DNA from 2 places in the Flavonifractor sp. An9 genome. Region 2 is predicted to be linked to the other one. Evidence: riboswitches for the same ligand, from Rfam matches in the RefSeq annotation. Region 2 holds a riboswitch; the other holds the start of a gene.

Region 1 (15,023 bases), on a different contig from region 2:
CCTCGCTGTTGCCGGTGTGGGTGTGCAGGCCGATGGAGGCGCCGGGCTCCAGACGGTTCATCATGATGTGGTTGACGCAGTCGTCCACAAAACGGCTGTAGGTGGTCTTTTTGCCCCCCTTGAACTGAGGCATGGGGGTTTCTTCCATCTGGGAAAAACAGAGTTTCATAGGGGTATCCTCCTTACAGAATCACACCGTAACGGGCCGCCAGCTCCTGCAGGCCCTCCTGCAGCTCCTGCCGGTCAAAGCCGGCCTGGTCCAGCTGGTCGTCGGTGAGGGTGTTGGCGCGGGCATAGAAGTCCACTGCCACCTCCAGGTAGCGCAGGTCGTCCCAGTCGCTCTCCTGAAAGAGCAGATCTTCTCCGCCGCCCACATCGCCGGCGGCCAGCCGCTCCACCAGTCGGAGATGGAGGGCATCCAGCGCTGCGTCCTCCTCCGCACCGGTGGGCAGATAGTCGGCGGAGTCCTTCTTCAAAACCAGCTTGGCCAGGGAACGGGCCAGCCCGTCCACCTGCCGCAGCATCCAATCATCTGTCAGCATGGTATCGCTCCTTTGTTATAATTCCCGCACCAGTTTGACGGCTATGCCCACGATGCGGGCCAACCCCTGCTCGAAGTCCCGCAGGGGAATGATTTTGGGCTCATAGCAGGGATTTTCCGGTTGAAGGATTACCATACCCTTCTGGCAGCGGAACCGCTTCAGGGTGGCATCCTCGCCGTCCACCAGACAGGCCACGATCTGACCGTTCTCCGCCGTAGATTGCCGCCGGATGAGCACCAGATCCCCGTCCCTGATACCGGCGTTGATCATGCTGTCGCCGGTGACCCGAAGATAGAAATGCTCCTCCGGATCGGGCACGTCGGCAGCGGCATAGCCCTCGATCTGCTGGCTGGCCAGAATAGGGGAGCCCGCCCGGATGACACCGAGTATGGGTACCACCGGCTCCCGGCGAGCAGGGCAGGGGGGCTGGCGGGGGACGTTGAAACCCTGCAGCCACAGCGGGTCTACCCCAAGGGAGCGGGCAATGGCGGCGGCGGTGCCGATTTTGGGCTCACGCTGGCCCAGGACATAGCGGTTCAGAGTCTGGGGATTCATATTCAGCCGGTCCCCCAGCTGTTCATAGCTGAGGCCGGACTCTTCCATCAGGCTGCGCAGACGGGCGCCGAAGGTGCTCTCCTGCTCCATACCATGTTCCCTCCTGTCCAATTTGTGGGTCTATTCTATCACATTTTATCACCAAACGCAACATACTTCGACAAAAAATGATTGACTTTTATCTCCGTTTGGTGCTATTATGGCTATGCGATGGAACGAAAGTTCCATATTTGGATAAGTTCATCACCAATCGGAGATTTATTTCGGAGAGGGGAGAAACGCAGGGGAAGAAAAAAGCCCCGCCGTCCGGCGAGGCATCCCGATTGGGGAGGAAAATAAAAAATGCCCCGCCTTCTGGCGAGACATTTTTGGTGGAGGAGGGTGGATTCGAACCACCGAAGCGAATCGCAACAGATTTACAGTCTGCCCCCTTTGGCCACTCGGGAACTCCTCCATATGAACTTGTTGGAGCTGGTGGACGGACTCGAACCCCCGACCGGTTGATTACAAATCAACTGCTCTACCAACTGAGCTACACCAGCAGACCAGCTCGTCCACAGCGAATGTTATTTTATCAGGGAGAAGGGGATTTGTCAAGAGAAAGAACAAAATTTTTTAAAAAATTTTTGGAGGAGGAATGGGTATCCGGCCACGGGTGTGGACAGACCCGCTGCGGGATGTGCAGCGGGTACCGCCGGCAGAGTGGTGCCGCCTTTGCGGCGCGGAGCTGTATGGCCAGGAGCGGGAGCTTTGCCCGCTCTGCCGGGCGGAGCTTACCGACAGAGAGAAGGGGACTAGGCATGACATTACAGGAGTTATCGATTCAATATCGGGCAGGTGCGGAGACCCTGCGGCAGCGGGTGCAGCTGCTGGAGAGCCGAAGGACGGCCGCGGTGGACGAGCACGGACGCCGGCTGCTGGAACAGCGCATTCGCCATCTGGAGGCCATGTGGCGAGAGGCCCGGGACCTGGCGGTCCTGTGTGAGCGCTATTACGACAGGGGGTATCACTGCAATGTCCGGTACACGATATAGGAGAGGGAAAGAGTTTGCCGCCGATATGGCAGTCTATGCTCAGGTCATGGCGGAGGATAACTCCGAGCAGATGGGGCGGCTGCGCCGCAATGTGATGCGGGCCCTCCAGGAGGATGTAACCCCCCGGCAGCGGGAGTGTATGCTGCTCTATTATGAAAAAGGGCTCAATATGCGGCAGATCGCCGAGCTGACCGGTGTGGATAAATCCACCGTGTCCCGCAACATCAAGCGGGGAGAGTCCCGGCTGCGCCGCTGCCTGCGCTATGGAGCCGAGCAGCTGCTGGCGCCCCGGGAGTGAAGTATTTTCTACCGGGCGAGATGTTGAAATGTGAGGGGGTTCCATGATATACTTTCTTCCGAGAAACCGCGAAAATGGGCGAAGGGAGGAAGTTACCTTGGAATTGAACCTGACACAAAAGCAGACACAGACCCTCTCTCCCCAGATGATGCAGTCCATGGAGATCCTTCAGATGGGGTCTCAGGAGCTGCTGGAATACATTGAGGAGGCCGTGCAGGAGAATCCGGTGCTGGAGCCGGAGGAGCGGTACGACAAGGCGGATGAGAGCGATCAGCTCCGCCGCAAGCTGGAGTGGCTGGAATCCACCGACCCTCAGAACCGTTACTATCACCAGCAGGATACCGAAGAGGAGGACGACCGGCTGGGCAATTACGGTACCATGGAGGACCGGGAGGACAACCTGTATTACTATGTGCTCTCCCAGCTCAAGGTGCTGGATCTGCCGCCGGAGGTCATGGAGGCCGGCACCTTCCTGGTGGAGAGCCTCAACGCCAACGGCTGGCTGGATGAGCCTTTGGATGCCCTGGCTGCCGATTACGGCTGCCCGGTGGAGGTGCTGGAGCAGGCGCTGGCTGCCGTCCAGTCCCTGGAGCCCGCCGGCGTGGGGGCCCGGGACCTGTCCGAATGCCTGCGGCTCCAGCTGGTGCGCCGTACGCCGGTGGACCAGCTGGCAGTGCGTATTGTGGAGAGCCAGCTGGATGCCCTGTCCAAGAGCCGCTACGGCCTCATTGCCCGGGAGCTGAAGGCAACCCCGGAGGAGGTGCGGGCCTCCTGCGAGTTGATCCGCACCCTGAATCCCCGGCCGGGCACCGGATTTGCCGCCAGAGAGAACCTGACCTACATCAATCCCGATATCATCGTGGTCAGCTTTCCCGATCACTTCGAGCTGCTGACCAACGACTACTATTTCCCCACTCTGGGGATCAGCGGGTACTATACCCGTCTGCTGAAGGAGAGCGATGACCAGCAGGTGAAGGATTATCTCACCGGAAAGGTCAAGCAGGCCAAGTGGATGGTCCATGCCATTGAGCAGCGCCGCTCCACCCTCATGTCCTGCGCCGGGTGCATCCTGGAGCTGCAGGAGGCCTTCTTCCGGCAGGGACCGGGCCATCTGGTGCCCATGTCTCTGGCCGACGTGGCCGGGCGCATCGGGGTCCACGAGTCCACGGTGAGCCGGGCGGTAAAGGACAAGTACATCCAGTGCTCCATGGGGGTGTATCCCCTGAGCTACTTCTTCTCCCGCAGCCTGGGGACCAGCAGTGAGGACGCCGCCTCTCCCGACGCGGCCAAGGCCCTGCTGAAAAAGCTCATCGCCGGAGAGGACAAGAAAAAGCCTCTGTCCGACCAGAAGTTGTGTGAGATGATGACCGCCCAGGGCTGCCCTCTGTCCCGGCGCACCGTAGCCAAATACCGGGATGAGCTGCATATCCCCAGCACCACAGGGCGGAAGCAATACGAATGATTTTTGGAGGAATCATGAGTTTTCAAGGGGTATTTTTTGATTTTGACTATACATTGGGGGATGCCACAGAGGCCATTGTGGCCGGTTTCCAGTACGGCTTTGAGCAGATGGGTCTGCCGGAGCCGGAGCGGGAGGCGGTGCGCCACACCATCGGTATGACTCTGGAGGACGGCTATACCACCCTCACCGGAGACCAGCGGCCCGAGCAGCGGGCCCTGTTTCGGAAGCTGTACACCGAGAAGGCTGGACCGCTCCAGGTGCAGGTGACCAAACTCTTCCCCGGCGCGGCGGAACTGCTTGCCGCCCTGAAGGAAGCGGGCATCCCGGCGGGTGTGGTAAGCACCAAGCGCACCGACACACTGACGGCAGTGCTGGAGGCCAGAGGAGTGCGGCAGTACCTGGTGTCTCTCACCGGAGGTGACAAAGTGGACCGGCCCAAGCCGGATCCCCAGGGGCTGCTGGCAGCCCTGGCAGAGCTGGGCCTGAAGCCGGAAAATGTGCTCTACTGCGGGGATACCCTCATTGATGCGGAGACCGCCCACCGGGCCGGGGCCCATTTCTGCGCCGTTCTCAACGGTACCACTACCCGGCAGGACTTTGAAGCCAGCGGCCTGCCGCTGGATCATGTGGCGGAGGACCTTGGGGATCTGAAGGCCTGGCTGGGGCTGTAATTCTATTATATAAGGTAGCAAAAAATGCCGGGGCAGCAGCCCCGGCGTTTTTTTACGCAAAACGGACAACGGGGCCCCGTCTGGGGCCCCGTTGTCCTACAGAGAAAAAGAGGGGAAAAAGAGGAAAAATCGAAACAATTGAGATTTGGGTTACTTACCCAGGCGGCGGACCATTTCCTTGGCGCAGAAGGTGGCCACGTCGTCAGCGTAGGTACCGGCACCAAAGCCGGCGTCATAGCCCAGCTCCTTGGCCAGAGCGTGGGTGATACGGGCGCCGCCGCAGCAGAAGATGTACTTCTCGCGGACACCCTCGGCCTCGGCCAGCTCGATGAGCTCGGTGAGGTTCTGGATGTGGACGTCCTTCTGGGTCACGGTCTGGGACACCAGCAGCACGTCGGCGTTGACCTCGGCAGCCTTCTTGAGGAACTCCTCGTTGGGCACCTGGGAACCCAGGTTGTAGGCCTCGATCATCTCGTAGCGCTCCAGGCCGTAGTGGCCGGCAAAGCCCTTGCGGTTCATGATGGCGTCGATGCCCACGGTGTGAGCGTCGGTGCCGGTGGAGGCGCCTACCACCACCAGCTTGCGGCCCAGCCGCTCCTTCAGGAACTCATCGGTCTCGTCCATGCTCATGGCCTCGTCGGCCACGGTCTGCACCACGATCTCGTTGTAGTTGATGGAGTGGGTGAGGGAGCCGTACACCACATAGAAGGTGAAGGCCTCGTCCAGCTTCTGGCGGAGAGCCACGTTGGGATCGGCCAGGCCCATCTTCTGAGCCATCAGCACGGCAGCCGCGGCGCCCTTGTCGTCGTCCTTAACGGGCAGGGTAAAGGAGAGCTGCACCTTGCCGTCGTTCATGGTGTCGCCATAGGGTTTCAGCCGGGTCAGGTCCAGCGTGGTGTCAAGGTCCTTATCGCGAATCTGATACAGTCCGGAACTCATTTGCCGGCACCCCCTTTCATCATGGGCTCAAGGAAGGGGTTGAAGTACCCGGCGGCCTTGGTCACAACGCCGTCCAGGCCCTTGCCGCCGTCGCGAGGACGCTTGATGTCGGCAAAGATGCCCCGCTCCAGGGTCTCGAAAATGCCCAGCTGCTCGATCTGGCCCAGCAGATCGGTAGCCTTGTGCAGCACGTCGGCGGCACGGTTCTGCATGATGCCGCCTTCCTTGAACACGATCTCGCTGCCCAGGTCGTGCATGGTGCGGAAGATGTACTGGGCATTCTGGATGGCCAGGAAACGGTCGGACAGGAAGGGAGTGTGGATGGCCTCGGTCATCATGCCCAGCAGGTGGATCTTCTGGTTGGTCAGGATGGTCACCATGTTGAACAGGGCGTCCTGAACGTGGCCGCGGAAGATGTTGCCGGTCATGAACTTGGTGGGAGGCATATACTTCAGGGGAGCGTTGGGGAAGATCTCCCGGGCCATCTCGGCCTGGGCCAGCTCATACAGGAAGCCATTCTCCACGTCGGGGTCAATCTCAAAGGCATGACCCAGACCCATCTGCTCCTCGGGCAGGCCGGCCCGCAGGGCGAAGGCCTCGTTAAGGAACTGGGAGGCCAGCACGGTGTGAGCCTCTTCCACAGCGTCGGCGGTGGTCAGGTAGTTGTCCTCGCCGGTGTTGATGACCACGCCGGCATAGGCGTTGATGGCGCGGGAGAAGGACTGGTCCACCAGGGTGCGCTGCATATTGATGTCGCGGAACAGGATGCCGTACAGAGCGTCGTTCAGCATCACGTCCAGACCCTCGAAGGCGCCCATGGCGGCGATCTCAGGCATACACAGGCCGGAGCAGTAGTTACACACGCGGATGTAACGGCCCAGCTCCTCGCCCACCTTATCCATGGCCTCACGCATCAGGCGGAAGTTCTCCTGAGTGGCGTAGGTGCCGCCGAAGCCCTCGGTGGTGGCGCCGTAAGGCACATAGTCCAGCAGGGACTGGCCGGTGGTACGGATCACGGCGATAACGTCGGCGCCCTGGCGGGCGGCGGCGGTAGCCTGCACAACGTCCTCATAGATGTTGCCGGTGGCAACGATCAGGTAGATCCAGGGGCCCTGCTTCTCGCCGCCGTGGGTGGCGATGAAGTCCTCGCGGCGCTTGCGGCGGGCGCGGATCTTGGCCAGGCTGGCCTCCACAATGGGATCCAGAGCGGCGTGGATCTCGGCCTCGCTGTGGGTGGGCAGAGCTGTCAGGTCCAGCTTGTCGTTGGCCACGTCCTCGGCGATGGCCTGGGGATCCTTACCGGTCTCCACCATGGCGTTGCCGATCCAGAAAGCGGCGCCCTGGGGCAGAGCGCCCTTGTCCATCAGGTGCTCCACAACCACGTTGGGCAGAGGCACGTCGCCGGCGTCCACACCGTCGATGCCCAGCAGGCGGCAGATGGTACGCTCCACGGCCACGGTGGTGCAGCCGTCGATGAAACGCTGGGTGTCGTCCGCCACACGGGAAGCGTGAGCGCGTGCCTGTTCCACCAGCTTAAAATCAAGGTTCAGCTTGGATTCCAACATCGATCACTTCCATTCTTTTTCAGTTCAAAACGGGGGGCAGCGGATCGCCGCGGTTGGGCGGCGATCCGCTGTATTTATCTGGATTACTCCTCGTGGTGGGAGCGCTTATGACGCTCCAGGTTGGCGGGCTCCATGGAGAGCGCCTGGCCGCGCTCCAGGCCGGCCACGCCCATGAGCTCCTTCTTCTTCTTGCCGGTGCAGTAGTCGCACTGACAATCGGTGTAGTGCTCGGGCTCGGTGTAAGTGGTGATAACGCCCTCGTAGTTGCGCAGGATGACCTTCTTGGGGGTCTGAGAGATGACGTACTGAGGCATGACGGGAGTCTTGCCGCCGCCGCCGGGGGCGTCCACCACGAAGGTGGGCACGCAGAAGCCGGAGGTGTGGCCGCGCAGGCCCTCGATGATCTCGATGCCCTTGCTGACGGGAGTACGGAAGTGCTCCAGGCCCATGGACAGGTCGCACTGATAGATGTAGTAGGGGCGCACCCGGATTCTGACCAGCTCGTTGACCAGCTTCTTCATGGTGTAGACGCAGTCGTTGATGCCGGCCAGCAGCACGCTCTGGTTGCCCAGAGGGATACCGGCGTCAGCCAGCATGGCGCAGGCCTTGGCGGACTCGGGGGTGATCTCGTTGGGATGGTTGAAGTGGGTGTTCAGCCAGATGGGATGATACTTCTTCAGCATATTGCACAGCTCGGGAGTGATACGCTGAGGCAGCACCACGGGGGTACGGGAGCCGATGCGGACGATCTCCACGTGGGGGATCTCACGCAGCTTGGCGATGATGTACTCCAGGCGCTCGTCGGAGCAGAGCAGAGCGTCGCCGCCGGAGAGCAGCACGTCACGGATGACGGGAGTGTTGCGGATGTACTCGATGGCCTGATCGACCTGATCCACGGGCAGGCCGGCGTCGTTCTGACCGGCGAAGCGGCGGCGGGTGCAGTGACGGCAGTACATGGAGCACTGGTCAGTGATCAGCAGCAGGCAGCGGTCAGGATAACGGTGGGTCAGACCGGGAGCGGGGGAGTCCTCATCCTCGTGCAGGGGGTCCAGCAGGTCGGCGGCGGACTGATGCAGCTCCTTGGCAGTGGGGACGGCCTGCAGCCGGACGGGATCGTGGGGATCGCCGGGCTGAATCAGGGACAGATAATAAGGAGTGATGGCCATGCGGAGGGTGCCGAGGCAGGCCTTAACACCTTCCTCTTCCTCGGGGGTCAGATCCACATACTTCTTCAGGTCCTCCAGAGTCTCGATGCGGTTCTTGACTTGCCAATGCCAGTCGTTCCACTGCTCGTCAGTCACATCGGGGAACAGGATCTTACGGCGGGACTCTACCATAACAAGGTCATCCTTTCTAAATCAGTGTGGGGATGTGCCATTCACAGGCGTCAGGGACCGGAAACCGGAACGGGGGGAGAAAGGGTTGGGGAGGAGAGTTTCTCCGGCAGGACCGGACCGGAATCGTCGGCCGCAGAACGATCACATCAATCAGCTCATCTGTCGATGGGACAGGTAAGTCACAAAGTAAATGGGAAATAATCTGGAAATCGGTAAAACAGGAACTTACAGGTACTTTTTCTCAAAGTAGGCCTTCAGCTGGGGATTCTCACGCAGTGCCCCACGCAATGTTCCATTGCGCGGGGGCCCCGTGATTTGACATCCTCGGGGCAACTGAATTGCCCCTGCGGGAACGCTGCGCGTTCTGCGCGCCAAAAGGCGCGGCCAGCTGGCGCTGGTGTCCGAGCTGCACAGACAGCTCAGAATATCTTACAGATATTTCTTCTCGAAGTAGGCCTTCAGCTGGGGATTCTCACGCAGCTCGGACAGGGTGATCTCGGCGTGGTCCTTGGTGTAGCCGTTGCCGACGATCATGGTGACGTCCTTGCCGCAGCCCTCGGCGCCCAGGGCGGCCTTGGCGAAATCGGTGGCCATGGAGAAGAAGTATACCACGCCGTTGTCATGGACGGGCAGGATGGCGGCCATCTCGCAGGCGGGCACGTTCACGATCAGGATGGAGACATCGTACTCCTTGCCGTTGTTGACGGCCAGGGACTTCTCCAGCACCTCGGTGGGGTTGGTGGCGGAGCCCACGATGGCGTGGTGGCACAGGTTCATGCTCTTCAGCAGGTCGGCGTCCTCCTGGCAGATGACCAGGGCAACCACGTTACCGGTGGGGCCAACGCGCTTCATGGCCTCGTAGCAGCACATCATGCCGCCCTTGCCGGCGCCGCCCAGGATGAGCACGGAGTCACCGGGCTTCACCAGCTTAGCGGTCTGGGCGGGAGCACCGGCCACGTCCAGAGCGGCCAGAGCCAGCTCCTCGCTCATGTCGTCGGGCAGCTTGGCATACAGGCCGGACTCAAACAGGATAGCCTGGGCATCCACGTCCACGCGGTCGATCTCGGGGTGGATGGCCTTGATCTTGTTGATCTTCAGGGGGGTCAGGGACAGGGAGACCAGAGAAGCGATCTTGTCGCCCACCTTCAGGTCGATCTTGCCCTGCAGATCCTCGCCGATCTCACGGACGGTGCCGATGAACATACCGCCGGAACCGGTGACGGGGTTCTGCATCTTGCCGCGCTCATTGACGATATCCAGGATCATCTGCTCGGTCTTGGCCAGGTCCTTCTCGCAGGCCTCATAGATCTGGGTGAAGGAAGCGGAGTCAATGTTCAGAGCGGAAACGTCGCACAGGATCTCATTGGAGTAGCACTCCATGGTGTTGTCGATCTTCTTGGCAGCCTGGGTCAGCAGGCCCTTGGGCTCGATGACGCGGTGAGTGCCGTACTTGTTGCCTTTCTTCTGCATAGAAAGTTCCTCCTGTTTCGTTTAATGTTTGGTTGGGGAGATATATGGTTGGGGAGATAAGTAAAACAAAGGAATGAGATCAGGCCAGGGACAGGATCTTCCGGGCCTCATCGGGAGTGGCGATCTCGCGGCCCAGCTCCTTGGCCAGGCGGACCACCTTGGCGACCAGCTCGCCGTTGGAGGCGGCCTTGTGGCCCTTCTCCAGGTAGATGTTGTCCTCGAAGCCCACGCGGACGTTGCCGCCCATCACGATGCCGGCGGCAACCATGGGCCAGGCGCCCCGGCCGATGCCGGTGACGGTCCAGGTGGAACCGGCGGGGATCTGCTTCACCAGGTAGTCCAGGTTGCCCACGGTGGCGGGGGTGCAGCCGGACACGCCCAGCACGAAGTTGAACTGCATGGGAGCGCCGGGGACCAGGCCCTTGTTGGCCATGTTCACGATGGTGTCCAGGTGGCCGATTTCGAAGCACTCATACTCGGGCTTGATGTTGTTTTCGATCATGCGCTTGCCGAAGGCACGCATGGTGGGCATATCGTTGACGAAGATGTCGTCGCCGAAGTTGCAGGTGCCGCAGTCCAGAGTGGCCATCTCGGGGCACAGCTCGGTGGGCTGGAGCCGCTCCTCAGGAGTCATGCCGGTGGCGCCGCCGGTGGAGGGGATCAAAATAACGCCGGGGCAGGCCTCCTTGATGGCGTCCAGGATCACCCGGAACCGCTCCCGGTCCTGAGTGGGGGTACCATCGTCCTCACGGACGTGGACGTGGATGACAGCGGCGCCTGCGTCAAAGGCGCTCTTAGCCTCGCGGACCATTTCCTCCACGGTATAGGGGACAGCGGGATTGTGCTCCTTGGTGACCTCTGCGCCGCAGATGGCCGCGGTAATGATAAGCTTTTCCATGACACGCCTCCTCGAAAAAATAAAGCTACCCCGCCGGCAGAAGATGTATTCCTCCGGCGAGATAGCGCTTCATGAACAAAAAAACACTACTCATGTCCGCGGGAGGGGAAACTCTCGTTCAGACACAAATAGCGCTTCATGTGACTCATGACAATCCGTAAGCGCTGGGCCCACGGCTCAGGGGGAGGGCTGTACGATTCACGTCCCCCTTCGGCGGAGCGGACATTCACAGAGTACATCGGGCTCGCCTGCCCTTATCATTGCTCTGCTACCTTGCGCTCCGCGCCTCTATCCATGCGTGTTATTTACTTTTGACAAAAACACTATAACCCAGCCGTTTTTGTTTGTCAACTATTTTTTGAAAAATTAGGCCAACAAAATTCTTCTCTACCCCACAGACTTTTGTGCGCTACAGCGGGACGGCGCTTACCAAATGGTAACCAGAACTGGAAGAAGAAAAACTCCGGCAGGCGGCGTGAACTGCCTGCCGGAGCAGGGAAAATTTACAGATCGGCCTGGAAGAGATCCATGAGAGTATCGTCCAGTTTGAGCAGACGGCAGACACGCAGGGCGTCCCGGGGACAGGGGGCTCCGGGAGGGGCGGGGAGGAGGCGGTAGTCCATCCGGCGGGCGATCCGCTTGCGGGGATCGTCCCCCTCGTCGCCCTGGATGTCCCGCACCAGACCGGCCACCTGGTAGTGGGCGGCGGCCACGTCGGACACCCCGTCGTAGTGGGTGGTCATGAGGGCCACGCAGTCCAGACTGCTCAGGTGACGCACCAGAGCACGGGCCAGGGCTGCGCCCTCCTGGGGGTTGGTGCCCCGGGCGAATTCGTCCAGAGCCACGAAGAAGAACTGGCCGTGGGTTTCCCGCAGCAGCTTGTCCAGCAGATGGACTTCCTTGCCGAAGGAGGACAGGCCGCCGGCGCCGGGGCCGCTGTCGGCCAGGATGAGCTCCACCCGGTGGAACAGGGGAAGGGTGGCGGACTGGGCAAAGACGAAGAAGCCGCACTGGCACAGAAGCAGGGAGAGCACGGTGGAGCGGAGAGACACGGTCTTGCCGCCCATGTTGGCGCCGGTGATGACGGTGCAGCCCGGTTTCAGATCCAGATCCAGCGGGGTGAACTGTTCGCCCCGCTTAGCCAGATCCTCCTCCACCTGGGGATGGCGCACCCCCCGGAGGGTGATGGATTTGTCGGCGCTGAGGGCGGGCCGGACACAGTTGTACCGCAGAGCCAGCTTGGCCTTGGCCACGATGAGATCCAGACGGCCCAGAGTCTCCATGTTGTCCAGGAAGGCCTGCTTGTAGGCCATCAGCTTGCCGGTGAGCATCCGGCGGACCTCCAGCTCCAGCTTATCCTCCTCCACCGCCAGGACACGGCGCTTTTCCATCAGGGGGCCCCGCTTGTCCTCCATGGTCATGCGGATGGCCTTCTCCAGCTTGGCCTTCTCCGCGCGCAGGGGTGCCAGGTCGTTGTGGTAGGAATTGACAACGGAGAAGGTGGGCAGACGGCGTCCCTCCGGGTCCATCAGCTCCAGGGCGTCAGCCAGGGAGGGGAAGGACAGCCCGGCCATGGGGGGCAGGGCGGCGTAGGCCTGGACCAGCTGCTCCAGGGTGACCAGGAAATGCTTGATCTCAAAGAGCTCCACCAGATCGAAGGGGGCGCCGGGGTCCCGGTCGAAAGAGCCCCGGATGTCGTGAAACAGGGGCAGGCAGCGGGTGACACCCCGCAGAGCGGCGGCGGCGTCCTTGCGCTCGGCCTCGGTGAGCCGCACCGGGCCGCAGCCGCAGCCCTCGGTCTGAGGGGCGGTGGTGCCTGCGTTCCAAAGCTCCATGGCCAGAGCCACATTGTCCAGCTCCTCCTCCAGGGCGGCCTCCTCTCCGGGGCCGTACCACCGCAGGGAACGGGCGGCTGCCTTGCCGAACGGCGACATGGGACTCAGCCGGTTCAGTACCCACTGAAACCCTGCGTTTTCCCGCAGTTCATGCGTCAGTTCCATCATGATCCTCCTTCACGTTGACCACCGGCAGGTGGATGGCCTGCCGCAGGGCGGAGATGAATTTATCCGGTTCAAAGTGCCAGCCGTAGGCAGACCAGGGATTGGCAGCCACCGCGGCGATGGTCAGCTCCCGGCGGACAGCCAGTTGGCCGCCGTTGCGCTGGAACAGCTCCAGGGCGGCCCGGCCTGCCAGCAGGTGGGTGGCGTCCTGAGTGACCAGGGTAGTGGGAGCGCCCCGGCGGGCCAGGGTTTTGAGCAGGGGGTCGGTAACCCCTCCCGACGCCCACACCGCCAGGGGGCGGCGAGGCAGCTTGTTCCACTTGGGGCTGCCGCCTTCGTCCAGGGGCAACTCCAGAGGGGTGCCGTCCAGCTCGAACAGGGCGAAGCGGTCCTCCACGCCCTCCAGGGCGGAACGCAGGCCGGCGTGCTCCGGCACTTTCCGGTCAAAGAGCCAGCAGGTGTGGGCGGTCTCCGATACCACCAGGTCCATATCCCGGTCCAGAGAGGCACCGGTACACAACAGGGCCACGCCTTCCACACCGGCGCCAGCCAGAGACTTTCGTCCGGCGGCCCCGTCGATGAGGACCCGCTGGGCCCCCAATTCCATGAAGCGAGCGGTGAGGGGGCGCAGCTGTCCGGCGGCAGAGGGACCGGCCAGCTGGACATAGCCGTCAGACAGGGTGCGGAAAATAGCCACCGGTCCCAGGGGGGTCATCACGTCGGTCAGGTCCACCACCTCCAGGGTGGCGTCGCACAGCGTGATCATGCCCCGGGCGGTGGCGAACAGATCGCCGGCTTTCAGGTACAGATCGGGCTTCTCGGTCCCGGTGACCAGGTCGGTGCGCTCTCCGTCCCGGCCCACCGAGGTGAGGGCCAGCCGCTCGTCCCCCAACTCGGCCATCAGGCGGCGCATGGCGGTGGTCTTGCCCGCGTTCTTGCACAGGCCGATCACGGTCACGGGGGAGGCATCCCCCACCAGCGGCGCTAACAGATGTTCCAAAATAGGGCCTCCCTTCCATAGGAAAATTGGGTCATTTTTGAGTTCGTCGAGGCCATTATAAGAGGCCCACATCGGTTCTGTCAATGGGGAGAAGCAGAATTCCAGCCGCCTGAAATCAGATGCGAGGAGTAGCAGAAAATGAAAAAAGCATACATCAATCATGCAGAGCCGGGGAACGGACGAAAGAAATATATAGCATAATGGCAGAATAAATGATTACTTTTTGGAATATAAAAAATAAAATTTACAAAATAACCGGGAAAAACCAAACGAGAATCATTTGACAGAAAAGAGGAACGCTTTTGTACATGAAATTTTGGAATGGAATTGATGCAAAAAAAGAAAACCGCCTGTCCGACGGAACAACCGTCAGACAGGCGGAATGCGGCGGGGGGAAAAGCTTACTGCTTGGAGAACTGGTCCTTGCCGGCGCCGCACAGGGGGCACACCCAGTCGGCGGGAACCTGCTCCCAGGAAGTGCCGGGGGCTACGCCGTTGTCGGGGTCACCCTCAGCGGGATCGTAGACATAGCCGCAGAGATCGCAGACGTACTTATCCATGTTAGAACGCTCCTTCATTTTCATCTTAAATCAAGCGGAGGATACCCGACGGGGAAACAACCTTGCCGGATTTCCTGTCCTGTGGTATGATACGCTTGTTACGCTACTATTTATAACACATCGGGGGACACTGTGAAAATTGGCAATATCACGATAAATTCGGCGCTGGCGCTGGCTCCTATGGCGGGAGTGACAGACCTGGCCTTCCGGACCATCTGCCGGGAGCTGGGGGCGGGCTATACCATTACGGAGATGGTGAGCGCCAAGGCCCTGTGCTATCAGGACAAAAAGTCGGTTCCGCTCCTTCAGCTGGGGGAGGGGGAACACCCGGCGGCGGTGCAAATCTTCGGCAGCGACCCGGCCTGTATGGAGCAGGCAGCGGGTATGGCCGCGGAGCGCTCCGGCGCCGATATCATCGACATCAATATGGGCTGCCCGGTGCCTAAAGTGGCCAATTCCGGCGACGGCTCGGGGCTGATGAAGAACCCGGAGCTGGCTGTGAAGGTGGCGGAGGCGGTGATCCGGGGCGCCGGTGGCAGGCCGGTGACGGTGAAGTTCCGTCTGGGCTGGGACAAGGGCTCCATCAACTGCGTGGAGTTTGCCAAAGCCATGGAGGAGGCCGGAGTGGCTGCCGTGGCGGTCCACGGACGGACCCGCACCCAGATGTACTCCGGCACCGCCAACTGGGACTA
Region 2 (15,023 bases):
AAGTACTCAGCCAAGGTCAGACCAGGTTTCACCGTCGGTGTCCTTGGTATAATCGTGGGTGTTGGTGGCCTCCATGATGTCATAGTAGGCCCAGTGGGTATCTGCAAGATCGGTAAACTGGCGCAGGCTTGCGGTATGGCTGTCCACATAGTCCTCATCCGCACTACGGTCCAGCATACGGTTGACAATCGTGGTCACCTCCGCGCGGGTGATGGTGTTGTTGGGACCGAACGTGCCGTCAGGCAAGCCTTTGATCCAACCATACTGAATGGAGCCCACCACATAGTCATAGAACCAGTCGTCCGGGTTCACATCCGGGAAAATGTTCTCGCCTTCCAGTGTGCCCTTGGTAAAGCGCATGGCAATGGTGGTGAACTCGGCGCGGGTAATAGAGCGCTCCGGCTCAAACAGATTGTTTCCTACGCCCTCGATCATACCCAGGGAGGCCAGAGTATTCACCGCATCAGCATACCACGCATCGGCGGCAACATCATCAAAGGTGACCGTGATGTCCACGTCCTTATCCAGGAGCAGGTTGTAGAACATCTGCGCCACTTCCGCTCGGGTCATGTTGTCGTTGGCTCCGAACAAGTCATTGGGATATCCTTCGAGATAAGCAGCATGGTCGTCCGTGTTCAGCCAACCGGACACACCGGTGTCATCCGGGTCGGTCACGCCGGACTCCTCCTCGAAAACGACCTCGATAGAGTGGTTCGCACGAACATTCTCGAAGGTATAAGAGCTGACGGCGCCCACGCTCTTGTCATCCACGATGACATCGGCGATCTCATAGCCGTCGTCGGCAGTGATGGTGAAGGTCCGGTCCGCTCCGGCGGTCACGCTCACCCGCCCGGAGGGGCTGATGGAGCCGCCGTCGCCTGCCTCAGCTGTGATGGTGTAGCGGGTGGTCGTACCGCCGCCGCTGGATGTGGTCTCCCAAACCAGGGCGAAGGGCGAGAAGCCGCCTTCATCCACGTGGAACTTGATGCCGTAATCAGTTTGTTCAAGGGCATCATCTTTGGCAGTCAACTGCGTTACCGTGCAGGACTCGATATCGCTTACATCATAACCGGAATTGTTGCCATCGCGGTGGAGGTCCTCAAAGTGCAGCACATAGAAGGTGGTGTTCTTATCGGTCCCTTCAGGATAGCCCCAGTAGATATCGGTGCCTGCGCTGGAGGTAATCCAGGCGTTGCCGTTGTTAGCGTCCACCAGGTCCAGATACTTGATCTCATAGTGGCGGGTGGTGTTGCTGCCAACCTCACCCAGCTTTTCATCCACCTTGTCCTCCAAAGCGTCGGTGCGGGCGGTAGAGCCTTCATCCTCAATGATGCTATCGAACAACAGAGAGGGTCTGGACCCATCGGGATTGGAATCGCTGGCAATTTCAGGCAGAGGCACACCGGTGTTATTCAGGGTATAGGTGGTGCCGCCTTCCGGCTCCACAGCCACAGCAGATCCAGCTGCAACAGCTTTTTTAGGCGCATCATTTTGGACGGCGCTGGTGGGATCGCTGTCCTCCACCGCGCGGACGGTCAGGGTGCCGGTATTGGCAGAAATTAAATATACTCTGTTCGTTTTATCCTTTGCGGTAATGGTGTTTATATCGTTGTCACCAGGATAGAGGGCGATGGTATAGGTAGTGTATACATCATGAACTGTAGAAGGATCAAACGCATCGCTGATATGTTCTGTGCCATTCCCATCGGTGTAGGTGACACGGACCTTGTCCTGTCCATCTCCCTCTTGGAAATAATAATATTTTGTGCCGGTGCTATCCGGATTGGCACAGACCAGCTTCCAGGTTTTTTCTTCTTCTCCCGTCTTGCCGTTGGTAAAGGTCAGGCCTTCGGGATTAACGCCATCGGGTGCATCAATGGTAAAGAGAGGGTGAGGCAGAGAATTGGTGGAAGACGCAATCTCGCCATCCGTGCCTACCACGGCATCGTATCCTCCGTCGCCGCCCATGTAGATGGTGATGTCGGCAGGCGTGATAATTAAAGCTGAGCCAAAAGCTGTGACTGTATTTGCCTTCACGGGAGACATCTTATCTTGGCTCAGATCGTAGTTTGCCAATTTTCTGTCTATAAACTGCATCGCATGGACAAAAGCGGTGGGGTCTGTTGCTCCACCAAAGAGTGCTTGTGCCTCATCACCCTGAAGAAAACTTCTAACGTGATAATAACGGAAACGGTGATGATAACCCGCGTTACTGATCTTATCAAGATCCATGTGACCAGTCACATTGGCCGTCGACTCAATAACCAGACCATCCGTTTTAACTCCGTCTTTCAGTTTGAATGCAAAGCCGGAAAACTCCATCGGGTCGCCTGCCTGCTGATTAAACTGAGTCTCTGACTGGTTGATTATCTTTACGGTAAACGTCAGATGCAATCCGCCATCAGTGTTTGTGGGCAAAGAGCCCTCATGGACAGTGACCACGTAATTATTGTCTGCGTCTGGCCCAGAAACACTGCCGAAATTGGTGCTTACCAGCTCCAGATTGGGGTTGTTATAGGTGATCGTCATCTGGGAGCTGTCGGCAAATTCCAGATTCGGATCCACATCCAGGGAGAAGGTAAGCTCTACACAGTCTCCTTTTGTGATATGTTGAGAATCTGACGAACCAAAAAGACCGCTATTTAGCTTGGCAGACATCTTATAGTAAAGGGTGTCATCCTCATTCAAAATCACAGGATTGCCGGTCAGCTTATTGTTTGCCCCTTCATTTGGATTCGTATCCGTCCACTGGGTAACCAAGACAGGAGAAGCAAAGCTGCTGTCCGAACCTAATACCTGAAGGCGCAATGTATCGGCCGCTTCTTGATACATCTCCTCACTGATTGATTCAATTTTCGTCCATTTTGCTTTGAGCGTAATGGTGGTGTCTGTATCATCACTCAACTCGTCTACCTTTACCGATTCTCCGATCTGGTGGACAACTCCCGTCTCATCCTCCCAGCCAGCAAACTCATAGTAAATTTGTTCATTATTGTTGAATGCCAGGAAGTCGCGGAAATCTTGATAGCCGCTGTGATTATCCGGTGCGTTTGCTAGAATAACCAGCGTGGTACCTTCCCGAACTGTGACATCCGATGCCTTGATTTCATTTTGCATCCTCTGCAATTCATCTGCTTGAAAGTCGTTATCGCCATCGAGCAAATCCCACGCATCATAGCTTCCCCAGTTATCGTCGTAATGTTTTATAGGAAAAACTCTTCGGCCCGAGACTGTTGATAATTCGTCCGGCAGCTGGAACTCATACTCCACATCATACATTGTAGGAGGCTCATTCCAGTTTACTTCTTCCCAAATGTAGAGAATAAAAGGATACCTTCCCATTTCATCCGTATTATTAAAAGTGATTTGGGGCTGGGTTCTCCAATCCGTATGATTTATATTGATTACCTGGCCAGCTTTCTCATATTGTACTCCGACACATTGCCAGCGAATGGTTCCATCGGTGTAATCCAGGTACACCTCACCATTTTCGCCTGTGGATGTTGCTGTAGGGGCAGGAATAGTAATCGTCCATGGGTCATCCTTCTTAAGAATATGCTCGTCTTCCTAGAGATCTCCGGAAAAGGTGATGTTATCCCTGCTTACTTCATTGAACTCATTTTCTGACCAGCCGGAACTTTCCGTTAGTATGTGGTCTCCATAAACGTTCAGAAGTACATAGCCGGGTTGCGCTAAATATTTCTGAATTTCATCAGAGATATTCGAATAAAATGTCGTATCTTCGTCGAACCCATCGCCGTAGTACGTCATTTCCGCAGTTCCACTATCGGAAATATAGTCCCACCAACTGTTTACCTGTCCATACCATTCGTACAACCCATTAGTAACAGATATGTATAGATAATTGAATTCTTCTCCGTCCCGTTCAAGGGCTTCAATAAGATGATCCTGTATATTTCCAAAATAATAGCCCTTTGGCCAGGTGATACTGATCGTTCCATCCGTAAGTCGGTTGGTCAAATCCGTCATTTCTCCATTATAAATGGCCTCTTGGAAATAAGAGGAGATAGAATAAATGCTCTTGGACGTACCCCAAAGCTTAATCTCCGAATTCTCCCAGTCAACGCTTTTTGGAATGTTGATCTTATCATTCTCAGAGGGTTGGATCGTAACAGCCTTATCCTCGCGCACCGGCTTAAAGAAATCAAATGTATAGGTGATCTTCTCATATTCTGACGGTGCATTTTCCTCAAGTCTATCAGGTGACGCCCAAATGTAAGTAACAGACGGAGTGGTGGATTCACCCAATGTTACTGTTTGCCCGTATCCGTTTCGCAACTCCTCCTCTGTCCACATATGCCAAGACATATTACTTGACTCATCGAAGCGCTTTGTAATGTAGCCGAGACATATCCATGTATACGTCGTACCCTGATAGGTGTATGTCATCTGAGGCCTGCCGGTTTCATCCTTGGTCACATCAGGCGTTTCTTTTTTTGCAGAAGGAATCTTGATCTGGTAAGTAGTCTCATCGCAAGATTCTTTAGCAGACCCAATATAGGCACTTATTGCACTTGATAGAGCCTTACACTCCTGATATGAAGAAGATGGTGCAACATATTCCTGAGTCTGCGGATTATATTCATACAAACTATGATAGATTCCTATGGTTGCTCCAGCTGCCATCACTGAAACTGGCAGCAGACCAAGGAGCATGACCAGCGTCAGCAAGATGCTCCCCATTTGTTTCCATAGCTTCCTTCGTGTACTACTCATTTCCATTCTCCTTTCCTAATTTGTGAATACTGTACCAAATAAGAGAATTATCGCCCCCAGTTTATTTGTTGTGGTGTTCCAAATTTTTTTGCTAGTTTTTACGGGAAAAGCTTGCTCTCATATATATTGCACAAAATATTAACTTTTCATATTATGATTTTTAACTATTTTACCACTTCAGAACCGGTAATTCAATCCTTTTATTCTTAAATATTACAGTTTATTTTACCTAAAACCCTGAGGTCCACATACCACTGGGCATCAACCCTTGAATATTCCCTCTCAGGCAATGCCAGTCGGAATCCCCTCAGCGTACATCTTCCCATCTTTAGTAGGAGACCGTGTTGACCGCAAAATGGAGATGCAAATGATCGATATCTCCATGTAGCCCATAAACGGACCAATAATTGGCGTAATACCGGCAGACATCAAATCCAATTTGCATGATCTTCTCATAGCTGATGAATTTAGCGCGGGAATAAGGTGGCAAAGTCGTTCTCATCGGGGTGAATTTCCCGATTGGCGCACACCGGACAACCACAGCCCTCCACCCTGTATTTGACCTGGGCCTGCCATTCGTGCCCCCGCTCACACCACCACCACACCATCCGGTGGCTGCCGGGCAGAACCTGCCGGGGCGTCAGAGATCCGTTTTTCTCTGTATGCCACTGGGCGGCCAGGTGGGGGAATGGCTGCCCAGATCATTTTTTCCGCTTCGCACCGGGCATCCGTTGCCTCCCGAGGTGCGGGAGGCAACGGATGCCTGCCACGTATGGCCCTTATCACACCGCCGCCAGACTTTTTGCTTGCTGATGTAGGAAATGTGAGCAGGGGTCAATGGCAGATTGCGCCGGGCGTCCCACTGTTCCAACAGCATATCAAACCCCATTCTCGTACAATAGGATCCCAGCGCTTCTTGCAGTCCATCACCCCCTATCACAAAATCACGCTTTCCTCGTAATGGCCCTAAAAGAAATACCTTCCCATTCTTCATATATATGGAAATTATAGCACTATACCGCCAAAATCGCAATATATACTTTGTAGTTTTGGCACACAATGTGGTACACAGACTAAAAGAACTCCCGCAGAGATTTATTCTCCGCGGGAGTTCTTTGACTACTATTCTGTTATCGCAATGGATTTAAGCTATTCAGCCAAGGTCAGCCCAGGTTTCACCGTCGGTGTCCTTGGTATAATCGTGGGTGTTGGTGGCCTCCATGATCTCATAGTAGCCCCACACATCCTTCGATACATCGGGGAACTGCCGAAGCTCGTCCGTATGACTGTCCACGAAGGCCTCGTCAGCGGAGCGGCCCAGCATCCGGTTGGTAATGGCCGTCACCTCGGAGCGGGCAATGTTGTTATAGGGCCGGAAGGTCCCGTCCGTATAGCCGTTGATCCAGCCGTACTGAATGGAGCCTACCACTTCCTCATAGAACCACTCATCCTCGCTTACATCGGAGAAGATATTCTCTCCCTCCAGCGCGCCGTTGGTAAACCGCATGGCGATGGCGGTAAACTCCGCACGGGTGATGGTACGCTCCGGGGCAAACTTGCCGTTTCCGATTCCCTCCACGATGCCCAGAGAGGCCAGCGTATACACTGCGTCACTGTACCAGGCATCCTCGGGCACGTCGGTAAAGGTGACGGTGACCGGCACATCCTGATCCTTCAGCAGATTGTAGAACATCTGGGCCACCTCGGCGCGGGTCATCTTGTCGGTGGGGCCAAAGTTACCGTTTCCATAGCCCTGCAAATAGGCTCTGTGCTCCTCGGTCTCCAGCCAGTCAGAAACACCGCTGTTATCCGGATCCGCGGAGTCCAGGCTCCACTTGGCATAAAGCGTTACGGAGGAACGGTTCACCTTGACGTCCTCCTCCACGCGATTGGTCAGGCCGCTGTCCAGGTACCATCCCTTGAAGATGTAGCCTTCCCGGACAGGCACCGGCAGCTCGTCGTAAGCCTTCACCCAGGAGCGGGACTTGGATTCCGACTGGATCTGCTGGCCGCCATTGGTGTTGTAGCGGAGGGTGTAGGTGTGGGAGTTAATGATCTCTTGCTCATATACAAGCACAAAGGGAGAGAAGGAACCAGTCTCAAACTGAATGTACTGCTTGTCGTTTACTGTTACAAGCTCGGCATCCAGCACATCCGGACCGTTCTTGCTAAGCTCATCGCCCAGATTATTATAATTACGATCCAGCGCATCAAAATGCACCACGTAGAAGTCTTTGCTGGTGTCGAAGTCGTCGGGAACCGGCCAGTAAATGCTGAGCTTCTCATTTTCACCCAGGCTCAGGTATGCGTTGCCGTTCTTGGTGTCCACCAGGTCCAGGTACTGCTGCTTGTAGACATAGTCTCCGGCAGGGATCTTCCCGGTCATGTTTTCCTGGATATATGCCTTCAGCACACCGTCATCCAGGACCTCATCCACCAACAGCTTTACGCCGTCGGTATCGGACAGCTCCACATTGCTGCCGTTGATGTAGTAGGTAACGCCGCCTTTCGGCAGTACGGCAGAAATATTGGAGGAGTTCAACCCGCTTTCCGCGGCGACAATATCTGTCGTAATATTCTCGCTCGTCAGGCCGCGGATCACTAGTTGGCCTTCTGTTCCTTCAACTTTACAGGTATATGTTTGGCCGTTGATCGTAATCTTTGCAGTGACCTTGTCAGCTGTTACTTCATCTGTGTAGATACTCATATCATACGCCTTGTACTGCTCATTGCTGTTGGGCGTAAACTGATCGCTGGTAATTATTTCATCTGTGATCTGATCGGTCAACTTCAGGCGAACAGGAATGTTCCCAGTCCCCTCGCCGGGCACAATGCGGTAGATGTAGCGAGCGGCCTCGACGCCTGCCACATCCGTACTATGGGCAGTTGTGCCGTATAGGCTAAGATTCCATTCTTTTTTGTCGCCGTTCCCACCGTCATAGGTCAGCACAAGCTTATCCGACAGATTTTCTGCATTGGCATAGCCACCCAACTCCTCGTTCATCCAATCGGGCAGGGTGATAAAATATCCTGGCTCCGGCATACCATTGGCAGTTGTTGTCGTTTGACCTTCGCCGTCCACCACACCGGTATAGCCCTCGCCGCCGGTGTAAATAGTGATGTCCGCGGGGGTGATGGTGATGGGGGTGATATCCTCCACATCTACATTCATAAGATAACTTCTGTCGGTTGCGTTGTCACCGGCAATGAAGTTATGCCCAGATTTATAAAACCGCTTGGCCGTCCCGTTGTTTTCAACATAGTAGCCGAAGATCTCTACCAGATAGTAATCTCCGTCCGCCCGGATATCAGAGGTATTGCGGATCGGGATCTCGTTGTTATCTGTAAATACTCTGTTGTAATTGCTGGAGTTTGTCGCCGTGGAGAAGAGCTTAGGTTCGGTTTCACTCCGGGGACCGTTCACACTGCCGTCCTTCTCATCCCACCAGCAGTATTCGAAATAGACATAGGTACCGCTTTCTTTGGCTTCCTCAGTTGCCAGGGAATGGGTAACCTGTACGCCGACAGTGCCTGGGTTCTCCTGGTCCACAGTGACGGTAAGGTCCGGCACACCAGAGCCGGCGTCCTCAACCACACTGCCATTTACCATGTATTCCACGGTGGGCTTAGAAAGCACAGTGCTTCCCGTGACCGTGACGTTCAGATCATCTTTAATGGTACCTACCACATTAGAGGTCGATGTTAATAGCTTGCTGCTGCCTTCGATCTGCCAACCGTTGTCATATCCTGGTATAGCAGCAGAACCGGCATCCGGCAATACATATCCGGCGGTTTTATTCCATCGCCCGCTAGCCACATCCAGCTCATATGCGATAGAGACATTAAACAACTTTTGGGCAGTGCGTATCTCAATTCCGTCTGCGTCAATAAAATGCAATGTAACCGGAAAAGCTTCCTTGGCATAGTTAAAACCGCTGGAAAAACTGCTGTCATGAGTGGCTGCCTCAGCATTCTTATATATTAGCAGTCCGTTATTTCCATATTTAAAAGCATTTGGAGCATAGCCCGTAAAGCTACCATCCTTTACCTCGCGCTCCAATGTAAGCTGGGAAAAAGCAGAGGAATAGAAAGCCTCACTTCCTACAATATCAACGGAGGCAGGAATGCTTCCTACAATGGATGCTGAAGAGGTGAATGCACTTTTAAACGTATGCTTCCCGATTACCGTTAGCCCGGAGGGCAGCTCAAAATCGGCAGTCTCACTGCCGCCCGCGGTACGTACAAACTCCAGGCCTGTACAACCGTTGAACACAGAACCAGAACTGCCGTTACTCGTGCCCAGTACTTCGAGGGTCTGGGGCAGGATCACACCGGTCAGGCCAGTGCAGCCGCTGAAGGCGCTCTTCCCAATTGTGGTGATCTTAGTATGAGATAAATCCAACACGCCATTCAACGCGGTAGCAGACATAAATGCCTGATTATTAATTTTTTTCAGGTTATTTGCCGTAGAAAAGTCCACCTGCAAGTTGTATCCGGTTTGAAGACAGAAACCTCCATAACCATCGCCAAGTTCAGTGATGGAGTCGGATACCTCTAATTTCAGATAAAGAGTACTCCCATCTTGGGGTTTGTTGGTATTCAGCCACTCTTGTGAAATTCCTTTCAAAACAGTTCCCGAAATAGTGAGCGCTTCCTCCGGCACCACCATGGGATCATCCGCTGTAAGGCCTGTTCCGCCTCCCTCAGGCGCGGCCAGCACTGCCGTGGGCAGCAACCCCACAATCAGGCAAAGAGCCAAACATATTGCCAGCAATCGTTTCTTCATTTCGTTAATTCCTCCTTCTGAGTTTTATAAAAGGCTATTTCCGGCACAAATTACAGTCAATTTCTTGATCCAATGTGCCGGCAATAGGAATTCATCACTCTTACCGCATTGCACCTCCTGTCACAAAACATATACCTTGCCTATCATATGTGTAATATTGTACCCTAAAAAGGTGCGAAAAGGCAAGATAAAACTGCTTTCCTTCCAAAGATTGCTGTGACAGAGTCCGCAAAAAGCAGCAAAAAACAAACAATTCGACCATTTTCACATTCCAAAATCACAGTTCCGCATAAATTCCATATTTTTATAGTCATAACTTAATCTATATTTTATGGTAAATAATTATTTTTGTGATATCACTCAACCGGTGGTGCTGGACACCGGCTCCGCCGATAACGTCGCGGCTCGTTTGGATGACCGGGAACTCTTGCCCTCTCCCCTACCGATCCCCGTCTGGCAGGCAACGTGGAGGTACTGAGCAGGATGTAAAAAAGGCCTGCCGTTTTACTACGGCAGGCCTTTTGGTTGTTTCAGCAGATAAACATGGCGTCTCCGAAGGAGAAGAAGCGGTATTTCTGCTCCACCGCCTCCTTGTAGGCGGCCAGGATGTGCTCCCGGCCCGCCAGGGCGGACACCAGCATGATGAGGGTGGATTCCGGCAGATGGAAGTTGGTGATGAGGCAGTCCAGCACCTTGAATTTGTAGCCCGGATAGATGAAGATATTGGTCCATCCGGCGCTCTCCTTCAGGGTTCCGTCCTCTGCCGCCCAGCTCTCAATGGTGCGGCAGGAAGTGGTGCCCACGCAGATCACCCGGCCTCCCTCGGCCTTGGTGCGGTTGATGGTCTCGGCGGTCTCGGCGGAGATCATGCAGTACTCCGAGTGCATCTCGTGGTCCAGGATATCCTCCTCCTTCACCGGGCGGAAGGTGCCCAGGCCCACATGGAGGGTCACATAGGCCAGACGCACCCCCATGTCCTCCACCTGCTTGAGCAGTTCCTTGGTGAAGTGGAGACCGGCGGTGGGGGCGGCGGCGGAGCCCACCTCCCGTGAGTAGACGGTCTGATACCGCTCCGGGTCGTTAAGCTCGGCCTTAATGTAAGGAGGCAGAGGCATCTTGCCCAGCTGCTCCAGCTTTTCCAGGAAAATGCCCTCATAGTCGAAGCGGACCAGCCGGTTGCCGCCCTCCAGCACCTCGGTGACCTCGGCGGTGAGCTGGCCCTCGCCGAAGGACACCTTCGTACCCGGACGCATCTTACGGCCGGGCCGCACCAGGCACTCCCAGGTCTTATTGCCCCGGTCGATGAGCAGCAGCACCTCCACCGCTCCCCCACCGGGCTCCCGGTGGCCGATGAGCCGGGCGGGCAGCACCCTGGAGTCGTTGAGCACCAGGCAGTCTCCCGGTCTCAGCAGGGTAGGCAGATCGAAAAAGTGCATATGCTTCGTTTCGCCGGTGTGCTTGTCCAGCACCAGCAGCCGGGAGGAGTCCCGCTTTTCCAGAGGAGTCTGAGCGATCAGCTCCTCCGGCAGGTAAAAGTCAAAATCAGACGTCTTTATGGCTTGCGCACCTCTATTCCAGTATAGTAGAAGGTCAGGATATCCTGATAAGTATAGCCCTGCTGGGCCATGGCATAAGCGCCCCACTGGCTCATGCCCACGTTGTGGCCCCAGCCGGAGCCGGTGATGGTGAACACAGCAGAGCTGTCCCCGCCGCTGCCGCCGGAGGGCGCGGCCTGGGTCACCTGGCCGCTGCCGTCAATGATGTACACGTCGCCGCTCAGCTTGGAGGTGGAACCGCTGCCGTCGATGGCATAGGCCCCGTCCAGGCTGCCGAGGGTACCATTTCCGTTCACCGTGTAGCTCCCTCCCCCGCCGGACGAGCCGCTGCCGGCGGAGCTGGACACGGTGTAATGGATGGACCGCAGCCCCAGGAAGGTGCGGCAGTCGTCCCGGATCTTGCTCCAACTCTTGCCGGAGGAGTCGGTGAAGGTGATCTCAATGGCATTGCCGGTGGGGCTGGTCTTGGTGACCTTGAAGTCCACGATGCCCGAGTTGGTATAGCCCTTGGAATTGAGCAGGTCGGTGAGCTCCTGGGCGGTGTAGGTCACCGTCCAGTTGTAGTTGGGGACCTTGCTGGCCACCGACGCTTCATAGGGGTCGTACTTGCCGATGAGGTAGGCCACGTTGCTCCCCCACACATTGACGGCGCTCTCGGTGGCGCCGCCGTCGTGAGAGGAGTATACCGCCTCAATGAGGGAGCCGTTGTACCAGGCGTATTCGCCATAAGTCTCCTCCACCGCCTTGCTGCTGTTGGCCGTCACCTCGTCCATACCGTAGTACACCTGACAGCAGGTGGAGTTGCAGATGTCGAAGCCCTGGCTCTTGTGCTTGCTGGCGGTGTAGTTGCGGTAAGCGTAGGTACGGGCACTCACCGCCTGGGCTTTCAGTGCCTCTGTGGGCCAGGAGGAGCTCATCTCCCGGACAATGACTCCCTGTACATAGTCCTCCAAGCCGATGACGTTGCTCACCGTCAGGTTGCCGCCGCTCACCCGCTGATACTGGAAGCCGCCGTAATAGGTACAGCCCCGGAAGATGGTCTCGGTCTTGACGCTGTCGTCCAGGCCGGGCTTGATGCCCAGGCACTTGGAGGCGCTGTCAAACTGAAAGAGGATCTGGCTGGCGCCCGTCTTGACCACCGATACCCCGGCGCTGGAGGTGCCCACCACCTCGGCGTCCCCAAGGCCAAGGCTGGTCTGGGCGGCCTGGGCAGATTCCTTGTCCAGGTAGGCCCCCACTCTTGCCTGCCACGTCCCGTCGATCCAGGCCACGAAGCCGCCGGAATAGGCGGAGGCCGCAGCGGCAGCCTCGTCGTAGGAGCTGTAGCTGCCGGGCAGCTTCAAATGCCAGCAGCCCACGGCGATATTGGAGGTAATGGTGTCGTAATAGCCGCTCCATGTCCCCACCTTGCCGTAGTAGACATTCTGGGTTTTGACCACCGAGATGGCGGTCTCACTGGTGGCGGCCAGCTGCTGAAACACCCGGTTGTCGTCATAATAGCCCAGCCGGTACCCGCTGCCCACATCGTTGAGCAGGTTGGCGCCAGGCAGGGCGTTGGAGCCGTAAAAGATACCCACTTTAATGGTGGGATCCACCGCCACCGAGGCGGCGGAGGCCGGCGCCTGGCTCAGTGGAAGGGCAATGGCCAGGGCCAGGGCTGCAATCTGCACAATTTTTTTCATCTTTCCCGTTTTCATTTGGCGGAAATCCCATCTCGCTTTCGTTGACACTTTGCCAGAACTTGTGGTACAATTTTGCAAACTAAATAGCGAAATTACATTTGCAGGATAGAGGCGCGGCTCTTCAAGAGTAGCGTGGTGAGGGTACCGGGCCCGGTGAACCGCGTGAAAGGGGAGGCCGCCGAAGGGACGCTCCCGGTGGTGCGTTTGCCTGGTCGCCCGGATAAGATCCGTTCGACTGTCGCCGCACACGCGGCGGAGTGCTGTCTGCTTTTGTCTGGTATGGTCGGGGACGCACTGTCCCTGTCATTATAGTACAAAATCAGCAGTTCTGTAAACTGCTGATTTTCTTTTTCTTTTCGCTATGAGTTTCCGGTCTGAGACAGGCCGGTGTTGGAATAAACTTTGAGCAACGGAGGTATGGTCATGGAAAAATACAAAGTAGGCGTCATCGGCGGCACCGGTATGGTGGGCCAGCGTTTTGTTTCCCTGCTGGAGAATCACCCCTGGTTCCAGCTCACTGTCATTGCGGCCAGCAGCCGCTCCGCCGGCAAGACCTATGAGGAAGCCATCGGCTCCCGCTGGGCTCTGGAGAATCCCATGCCCGAAGAGGCCAAAAAGATGGTGGTCATGAACGCCCAGGCCGATATCGAGGCCATTGCCTCCCAGGTGGATTTTGTCTTTTCCGCCGTGGATATGAAGAAGGAAGAGATTCAGGCTCTGGAGGAGGCTTACGCCAAGCACGAGTGCCCCGTGGTCTCCAACAACTCCGCTCACCGCTGGACGCCCGACGTGCCCATGGTGGTGCCGGAGATCAATCCCGAGCATATCAAAGTCATCGAGGCCCAGCGAAAGCGACTGGGGGTGGAGCGCGGGTTCATTGCCGTTAAGTCCAACTGCTCCCTCCAGAGCTATGTTCCCGCCCTGCACCCCCTGCGCGGCTTCGGCCTGAACCAGGTGCTGGTCTGCACCTATCAGGCTATTTCCGGCGCGGGCAAAACCTTCGACACCTGGCCTGAGATGGTGGACAATGTGATCCCCTACATCGGCGGCGAGGAGGAGAAGAGCGAGCAGGAGCCCCTGAAGCTGTGGGGCAAGGTGGAGAACGGGGTCATCGTCAACGCCCAGTCCCCCGCCATCACCGCCCAGTGTCTGCGGGTGCCCGCGTCCAACGGCCATATGGCCGCTGTGTTCGCACGCTTTGAGAACAAACCCTCTATGGAGGAGATCAAAGAGATCTGGGCAAATTACAAGGGCCGTGCCCAGGAGCTGGCCCTGCCCTCCGCTCCCAAGCAGTTCCTGCACTACTTTGAGGAGCCTGACCGTCCTCAGACCCGGCTGGACCGGATGACCGAGGGCGGCATGGCGGTCTGCATTGGCCGTCTGCGTCCCGACACGCAGTACGACTATAAGTTCGTCTGCCTGTCCCACAATACCCTTCGCGGCGCCGCGGGCGGCGCAGTCCTTCTTGCCGAACTTCTGTGCGCGGAGGGTTACATTTCAAGGAGGTAACCCTAATTATGAGAGAGCCTGTTTTTACCGGAGCCTGTTCCGCCATCATCACCCCTTTTGACCACAGCGGTGCCATCAACTACGATCAGTTCGGAAAAATCATCGACGAGCAGATCGAGCGGGGCCTGGACGCCATCTGCGTCTGCGGCACCACCGGAGAGTGTTCCACCCTGACCATCCGGGAGCACATTGCCGCCGTGGAATACTGTGTCAAGCGGGTGAACGGCCGGGTCAAGGTCATTGCCGGCGCGGGCAGCAACGATACTTCCGCCGCCGTCTACCTGTCCCAGCACGCTCAGGACTCCGGTGCCGACGCCCTGCTGCACGTCACCCCCTACTACAACAAGGCGTCCCAGACCGGCCTCATCAAGCACTACGAATACATTGCCGACCGGGTGGATCTGCCCATTATCCTCTATAATGTGCCCTCCCGCACCGGCGTTTCCTTCACCGCCGAGACCTACAAGGTGCTCTCCCAGCACCCCAACATCAACGGCGTCAAGGAGGCCAGCGGCAACTTCTCTCTGCTGGCCCACACCCTGGCCATCTGCGGCGACGACTTCTATGTCTGGTCGGGCAACGACGACCAGGTGGTCCCCATGATGAGCCTGGGCGCCAAGGGCGTCATCTCGGTGGTAGCCAACATCGCCCCCGAGGTCATGATCCAGATGACCCACCTGTGCCTGGAGGGCAAGTTTGACCAGGCCGCCGCCCTTCAGCTGGGCTACATGGACTTCATTGACGCCCTCTTCC

What was found. Region 2 has a riboswitch for lysine ahead of asd (aspartate-semialdehyde dehydrogenase). Riboswitches for the same ligand answer to the same signal wherever they lie in the genome.
Region 1: it holds a riboswitch for lysine, as region 2 does, so the genes downstream of both, B5G40_RS08170 (3-keto-5-aminohexanoate cleavage protein) here and asd (aspartate-semialdehyde dehydrogenase) in region 2, are expected to answer to the same signal.

The regions. Positions count from the first base shown of each region.
Region 1 is NZ_NFHC01000010.1:22,889-37,911, reverse strand. Features, by position in the region: gene B5G40_RS08235 (cupin domain-containing protein) at 1-169, opposite strand, end outside; gene B5G40_RS08230 (DUF6483 family protein) at 183-542, opposite strand; gene B5G40_RS08225 (LexA family protein) at 558-1,187, opposite strand; tRNA gene B5G40_RS08220 (tRNA-Tyr) at 1,467-1,551, opposite strand; tRNA gene B5G40_RS08215 (tRNA-Thr) at 1,564-1,639, opposite strand; gene B5G40_RS08210 (hypothetical protein) at 1,898-2,131, shown strand; gene B5G40_RS08205 (sigma-70 family RNA polymerase sigma factor) at 2,157-2,429, shown strand; gene rpoN (RNA polymerase factor sigma-54) at 2,527-3,891, shown strand; gene B5G40_RS08195 (HAD family hydrolase) at 3,906-4,562, shown strand; gene B5G40_RS08190 (OAM dimerization domain-containing protein) at 4,713-5,501, opposite strand; gene B5G40_RS08185 (lysine 5,6-aminomutase subunit alpha) at 5,498-7,066, opposite strand; gene ablA (lysine 2,3-aminomutase) at 7,150-8,403, opposite strand; gene B5G40_RS08175 (L-erythro-3,5-diaminohexanoate dehydrogenase) at 8,833-9,873, opposite strand; gene B5G40_RS08170 (3-keto-5-aminohexanoate cleavage protein) at 9,953-10,771, opposite strand; lysine riboswitch at 10,893-11,070, opposite strand; gene B5G40_RS08165 (MutS-related protein) at 11,275-12,771, opposite strand; gene B5G40_RS08160 (hypothetical protein) at 12,755-13,771, opposite strand; gene rd (rubredoxin) at 14,173-14,331, opposite strand; gene dusB (tRNA dihydrouridine synthase DusB) at 14,464-15,023, shown strand, end outside.
Region 2 is NZ_NFHC01000002.1:240,235-255,257, forward strand. Features, by position in the region: gene B5G40_RS03020 (S-layer homology domain-containing protein) at 7-3,480, opposite strand; gene B5G40_RS03025 (hypothetical protein) at 3,568-4,737, opposite strand; gene B5G40_RS17260 (zinc-ribbon domain-containing protein) at 5,205-5,417, opposite strand; gene B5G40_RS17265 (zinc-ribbon domain-containing protein) at 5,378-5,731, opposite strand; gene B5G40_RS03035 (S-layer homology domain-containing protein) at 5,891-8,587, opposite strand; gene queA (tRNA preQ1(34) S-adenosylmethionine ribosyltransferase-isomerase QueA) at 10,054-11,079, opposite strand; gene B5G40_RS03045 (SpoIID/LytB domain-containing protein) at 11,076-12,761, opposite strand; lysine riboswitch at 12,860-13,032, shown strand; gene asd (aspartate-semialdehyde dehydrogenase) at 13,185-14,270, shown strand; gene dapA (4-hydroxy-tetrahydrodipicolinate synthase) at 14,279-15,023, shown strand, end outside.